2 regions of the Bacillus yunxiaonensis genome follow, and region 2 is predicted to be linked to the other one. Evidence: riboswitches for the same ligand, from Rfam matches in the RefSeq annotation. Region 2 holds a riboswitch; the other holds the start of a gene.
The links. A riboswitch is a leader RNA that binds a small molecule or an ion and turns the genes downstream of it on or off. The one in region 2 is predicted to bind cyclic di-AMP.

Region 1: it holds a riboswitch for cyclic di-AMP, as region 2 does, so the genes downstream of both, kdpA (potassium-transporting ATPase subunit KdpA) here and WAX78_RS17450 (signal peptide protein) in region 2, are expected to answer to the same signal.

The regions. Positions count from the first base shown of each region.
Region 1 covers NZ_JBAWSV010000004.1:463,378-466,795, forward strand. The annotation lists gene WAX78_RS14540 (MFS transporter) at 1-275, shown strand, start outside; gene WAX78_RS14545 (DUF3995 domain-containing protein) at 584-1,012, shown strand; cyclic di-AMP (ydaO/yuaA leader) riboswitch at 1,145-1,284, shown strand; gene kdpA (potassium-transporting ATPase subunit KdpA) at 1,408-3,075, shown strand; gene WAX78_RS14555 (DUF445 domain-containing protein) at 3,271-3,418, shown strand, end outside.
Region 2 covers NZ_JBAWSV010000006.1:14,608-18,025, reverse strand. The annotation lists gene kdpA (potassium-transporting ATPase subunit KdpA) at 1-1,056, opposite strand, end outside; gene kdpF (K(+)-transporting ATPase subunit F) at 1,076-1,156, opposite strand; gene WAX78_RS17450 (signal peptide protein) at 1,156-1,257, opposite strand; cyclic di-AMP (ydaO/yuaA leader) riboswitch at 1,355-1,498, opposite strand; gene WAX78_RS17445 (hypothetical protein) at 1,739-1,975, opposite strand; gene WAX78_RS17440 (hypothetical protein) at 1,993-2,394, opposite strand; cyclic di-AMP (ydaO/yuaA leader) riboswitch at 2,488-2,634, opposite strand; gene thiD (bifunctional hydroxymethylpyrimidine kinase/phosphomethylpyrimidine kinase) at 2,728-3,418, opposite strand, start outside.

The DNA of each region.
Region 1 (3,418 bases), on a different contig from region 2:
TCATTATAATGGGTCTTGTAATTAGTGGAATTGGAATTGGTGCTGCTCTTCCTAGCTTAGACGCTCTAATAACAGAAGGAATCCAGAAGGAGCAGAGAGGATCGATTACATCTCTTTATAGCTCAATGCGATTTGTAGGAGTAGCCGCAGGCCCTCCGGTATTTGCTGTATTAATGAAAGGGCCTGATAATTATATATTTTATCTGTCAGTTTTTTTAGCATTTGTAGGATCTTTATTATCTCTACTATGCATTAAACCAAAAAACGCCCAATAAAAATACAAATTTTAAAGATTACATTTCATAATAAAGAAGGAAGCATAAGTTTACGTAAAGTTATGTTTCCTTTTTTTGGTACATACGCTACTGATCGAAGGGGATAAATATAAAGTGAAACTTCCATCAGTGGGGGGCTCTTCATCCCCCACTGATGGAAAGCTCTCACCAATCGGGCTCTTATTGCCCAAAAGTAGTGGGATAAATTTTACACTTGTACATATTGAATAAAGGAAATAGGAGGTAAGTTACTAAAAGTTAGAGAAATTATGGAGGAGAAAGAATGATGCAAGTAGGGGGAATATATAATGACATCATTTTTAATCATTCTAGGTGCTGGTATCCTTGCATTCATCAGCATTATTCATATGTATTGGGCATGTGGTGGAACTTGGGGAAGTAAGGTTGTCCTTCCGATGAAAAAAGATAGCGGAGAATATGCTTTTGTTCCGCGGAAAATAGGGACTTTTTTAGTGGCACTTGCCATTCTATGTTTTGCTGTGATTCTATTAGCACAGAGTGGATACTTGTCTTTTTGGAATCCGAGTCGTTACACAAAATGGGGATGTATGATTCTAGCGGGAATTTTCTTTTTACGTGCAGTTGGTGATAGGAAGTATGTTGGGATCTTTAAAAAGGTAAAGGGAACAAAATTTTCATTGTATGATACATTGTTATACAGTCCGCTTTGTTTGTATATTACGCTTTGTTTTGTAGTGGCAGTTTATGGTCGTTAGTATGCGGAAGGAAACCTTTCATCAATAAGGGGTTCCCTTTTTAATTTATTTAATAGTTTGTCTTTTTTGTATTTTCTCTCTTTACAATAAGAATTTAGAGGAGTATATTATCAAACAAATAGCAAATTTTAGAACCGAATATCGCTTAATCCACTTAGGAGCGGGGGAACCAATTTTGTGCATTGTCACTTGGGGTGAATCCTTTTTAGGTAGGGCTACTCTCAAGGCCCGAATCCGACAGCTAACCTCGTCAGCGTTTTGAGAGGGGGGACTTGTGTGTAAAAACACTAGGTGCAACCTAGTGTTTTCTTTTATTCTATCGATGGTAAAATTTTACAAAACATTAATGCGTATAATAGAAAATAAATGTAGGAGAAACAGAGGGGAGAAAAAGGATGAATTGGCTTACAAGTCTAATTACAATTTGTCTATTTGTAGTAGTAGCAAAACCAATGGGAGATTATATATATAATGTTTTTCAGCAAAAGGGACCATTTCAAGAGGTATTTGGTCCATTGGAAAAATTTTTGTTTAAAGTCGCAGGAATTAAAGGATATCGTCAAAGCTGGAAGCATTATTTGTTTTGCTTAATCATAACAAATTTGTTTTTTATCCTTGTTGTGTATTCCATATTTCGGTTACAGGGGATGCTGCCATTAAATCCAAACCATTTTTCAGGAATGGAGCCGACATTAGCATTCCATACAGCTATCACGTTTATGACAAATGCAAATCTACAACATTATGGGGGCGAAAGTAATTTATCTTATTTCTCTCAAATGGCTGGGGTAACGTTTATGATGTTTGCAGCACCTGCAACTTCAATGGCGATTGGCATTACGTTTATTCGTATCTTAGCAGGTAAAAAAATTGGTAACTTCTTTGTTGATTTTGTTCAATCTATTACAAGAGTATTATTACCAATTTCGTTTGTAACATCGCTAATTTTTCTGGCGCTAGGCACACCACAAACACTAGATTCTACGATTATCGCAAAAACGTTGGAAGGGTCAGAACAGGCAATTCCTCGTGGACCAGTAGCGTCTTTACTTTCTATTAAAGAACTTGGAGAAAATGGCGGAGGCTTTTTCGGAACAGTTTCAGCACATCCTTTTGAAAATCCAAATATGATTAGTAATGTACTCCAGATGATGCTGCAAATGTTAATTCCAATGGCATTTCCTTTTGTATACGGAAGAATGGTTGGTAATCGGAAACAAGGACGGATGCTTTTTGTATCGATGTTGATTTTGTTTATCATTGGATTTTCTATACTTGCCATATCTGAATTGAAAGGGAATCCACTGTTAAATCAAATTGGTATAGACAGTTCTCAAGGAAATATGGAAGGGAAAGAAATGCGTCTTGGTGTTATATCTTCTGCTTTATATGCAACTGTTACAAGCGCTTCAGGGACAGGGGGTGTAAATACAACACATGATACGTTAACACCAATTGGAGGAATGGTTCCGCTTGTAAATATGCTTCTAGGAACTGTATTTGGCGGGATTGGAATTGGATTTATGAATGTAATCATGTATGCGATGATAGCAGTATTTTTAGCTGGATTAATGATAGGACGTACACCGGAGTTTCTGAATAAAAAACTAGAAGGAAAAGAGATGAAATTAATTGCTATTACAATTATATCCCAGCCACTACTCATTCTTGGAGCCGCAGCAATTGCCTTTTCAACACATTTTGGAACAGATGCAATTTCGAATCCCGGTTTTCACGGTCTAACACAAGTCATATATGAATATACATCGTCTGCTGTAAATAATGGCTCTGGATTTGAAGGATTAAATGATAATACACCATATTGGAATATTTCAACAGGCCTTGTCATGTATATTGGTCGTTATTTCAGTATCATTACGATGCTTGCCGTCGCAGTTGGACTGAAAAAGAAAAAAACTGTACCCGAAACCATTGGTACGTTCCAACCTGATAATCGCTTGTTTGGAGGAGTCTTACTTGGTACGATATTTGTAGTAGGTGCTTTAACATTTTTACCAGTACTTGTACTTGGACCAATTGCTGAATTGTTAACAATATCATGAAGTTGTAAAACGAGAGGCGTATAAGCCTCTCGTTTTTAATATGAAATTCTTTGTTATTTTTAATGTGGTTTATTATAGTATATATATATGCTTTTGTTGAAGGAAATTTGGAATCTATACACAAAGGTCTAAATGATTCAATGAATTTACAAATTGAATGGTTTACTTTACATAATAAGAGGATGTGGAAATACAATGTCATTACAGTCAAAATATTTAGCAGGAATTTCACTTGGAATAATGGGAGTTGGTTTTGCTGTAACAATCCCGTTTCAAGGAACGATAGCAGGGAATATTATACAAGGTGGATTTGAAGCTGGTTTAGTAGGGGGACTCGCGGATT
Region 2 (3,418 bases):
CGTTAACGTATCGTGCATTGTATCAACAGCACCTGTTTCTGCTGCAGTTGTTACAGTAGCATACAGTGAAGAGAATACTGTTCCAAATCGAACTTCTTTCCCTTCCATACTGCCCTGATTATGCTGCATACCCATTTGATTTAACGCTGGATTCCCATGTAATTCTGCCGTCACAATTGTTGAAAATCCCATTAAAAACACGATGAATAAAGAAGCGAAAAGAACACGTCCTTGTTTTTTATTCCCAACCATTCTTCCATACGTAAATGGTAAAGCTGTTGGTAACAGCATCATTAGCATCATTTGTAAAATGTTACTTATTTGACTTGGATTTTCAAATGGATGTGCCGAATTTGCTCCGAAAAACCCTCCCCCATTGTTCCCTAATTCCTTAATAGAAACGAAAGAAGCAACTGGACCGCGTAATATACTTTGTTTTGCCCCTTCAATTGTATGAGCTGTAACTGCTCCGTCCAACGTTTGCGGTACACCTAGAGCAACGAAGATCAACGCTGTCACAAAAGCAATTGGAAGAAAAACCCTTGTTAAAGCGCGTGTAAAATCTACGAAGAAGTTCCCAAGCTCCTTACCTGCTAATCCTCTTATAAAAGCCATTACAAGCGCTAATGTTGTTGCTGGCGCTGTAAACATTAAAAATGTAATCGCGATTAATTGCGACAAGTATGATAAACCATTTTCACCGCTATAATGCTGTAAATTTGTATCTGCCATAAAACTAATAGCCGTATTAAAGGCAAGCGTAGGTTCCATACCTTTAACATGAGCTGGATTTAATGGCAATACTCCCTGTAATCGAAAGATGAAATATACGACAACAATCATAAAACCATTAAGAGCAACTAATGATAGTGCGTATTGCTTCCAACTCTGGTTATAAGGTTTAATACCCGAGATTTTGAAGATGATTTTTTCAACAGGGCCAAATATTTTGTCTAATTTACGATTCCCTTGGAACGCCTTCTCTAAATAAATCCCCATTGGTTTTGCAACAAGAACAAATAATATCATTGTGATCAAAACTGCAATCCAAACCATAATAAACGCTTCCCCCTAATTAAAACTTTTCTGGATTTAATAACGCATAAACTAAGTACACAGTAAGTGCGGCAACAATAATAAATACTGCAATACTCATTACTTCTTCCCTTCCTTCACAACATTATCCGACCATCTTGCAAGACCAATCATTGATCCAACTAACACGATTAAAATCCCTATCATAGCGATATCTAACATATTCATCCCTCACTAAATGTAAAATTTTACCATTAAAAGCATAAAAAAGAACACTGAGGATCTACTCAGTGTTCAAAAATGAACAACACAAAAGTAAACCTCCTCTCCAAACGCTTACGAGGTTAGCTGTCGGATTCGGGCCTAAAGAGTAGCCCTACTTTCGTAATGAAAGATTCACCCCAAGTGACAATGCACAAAATTGGTTCCCCCGCTCCATTTCTGGACTCAGCGATATCAGGTTGTTTTTTGGAAATTTTATGAACAATTTATGAATGTAAATATACTCCTCTAAATTTTACTTGTAAAGAGGTGAAATAGCTAAAATATGAAAATATAAGATCTGTTAAACGCTTACATTAATAAGAAATACTCTTTTATCATCTTTTTTCTTTTGTTTTCTTCTTTTTTCGTAAAATAGACGTTCTTTTGCAAATTTAAAACAAGAAGGTTATCTCAATACATGAGATAACCTTCTAAACACTTAATCTAAATCATGAAAAAAAGAACGTAAATTACGACCTCTAACATATACTTGCACTAATTCCGTATGTTGTTTCTCATATTCGATAATGTCTTGCTCTAAATATAAACAAATATCTTCTGGTGGAAGAATTACAGATGGCTTCGGAAAGAGTGGATCATATTCAACTAGCTCATGTACTCGTTCTAACGATAGAGCCCAGCGCGTTGCTAAATCACGACAAAGGAATATTTTCATATTCGTTTCCTCCGCTCCTACTCTAAAATCAAAAACGAAATGTTATCACAAGTTGTAAACACCACTAATTTAACTCCTATCGTTTCATAGAGGTGCTTTGGATATTGTTTATTTCGCGTGACAACTGTAATAGGCGCATAAAAAGAAAAGCGAATACGCTCTGCAAAGAAACTAATTGTGGATAATTCATCTCCTAGCAAAATTACTTTTTTAATTCCTTTACACATTTTCACAATCATTCTTGCATCATTTGGACAGCAATACGCTTGCTGAAATCCACAAGCTTTCACTTCATTAACCATATGCTCATTCTCTGTGAAAATGATTATTTTACTTTGTAAAGGCGCTAAACTTTGTAAACTCTTAATTTTTTCCGCTTCTCCTACACAAATGAGTGTGTACTCTTTTTCCTCATCCATGTATTTCATCCTCCCCGCATAAAAGAATTTTAAATTATGTTATTAAAATTCTTTTATACTAGTCGGACCGATGAATTGATGTATTCATTTGCATCATCCTCTCTCAATACGCTTACGGAGTTAGCTGTCGGATTCGGACTTTGAGAGTAGCCCTACTTTCTCTAAGAAAGATTCACCCCTAGTGACAATGCACAAAATTGGTTCCTCCGCTCCAGACTCTGGATTTAGCGTTCTAGAAAAATAGATTCTGGCTGATATAGTACTCCTAATTTTGGAAAAAGTAAACAAGAAAAAAGCCAGTTTTTTCAACTGGCTTCTTCGAAAAATACATATTTATACATTTACATTTTTACGTCCATAAGCAAAATGATTCGTCGGTCCATGCCCGCTTCCAATGTTCAGTTCGTCTTCAATTGCTATACTAATAAAACACTTCGCTTCACGAACTGCTTCTTCAATTTCATAACCTTTTGCTAGTCCTGCCGTTACAGCTGCGGCAAATGTACATCCGCTTCCGTGTGTTTGTGCTGAATCAATACGTTCGCTTCTGTACTCCATAAATTCATTGCCATCAAACAATAAATCTATTACTTCATTTCCTTGATACGCCGCATGTCCGCCCTTCATAACAACAAACTTCGCGCCTAAATTATGCAGTACTTTCGCAGCTTCTTTACTATCTTCAATTGTATGAATCTTCATCCCTGTTAATACTTCAGCTTCAGGAACATTTGGAGTAATTACCGTTGCAAGCGGCAACAGATGTTCTTTTAATGCCGCAACAGCTTCTTGTTGTAGTAAAGATGCTCCGCCTTTTGCAATCATAACAGGATCTAGCACAATATTATTCCATGAAAATGATTTAATGTTTTCAGCTACAATTTTAATAATTTCACTGCTAAATAACATACCAAGTTTCACTGCATCTGGCGTTAAATCGACACCGATTGAATGTAACTGTTCTTGAATACCTTCTACTGGAACAGGATACACTCCTTGTACACCAAGTGTATTTTGTGCAGTA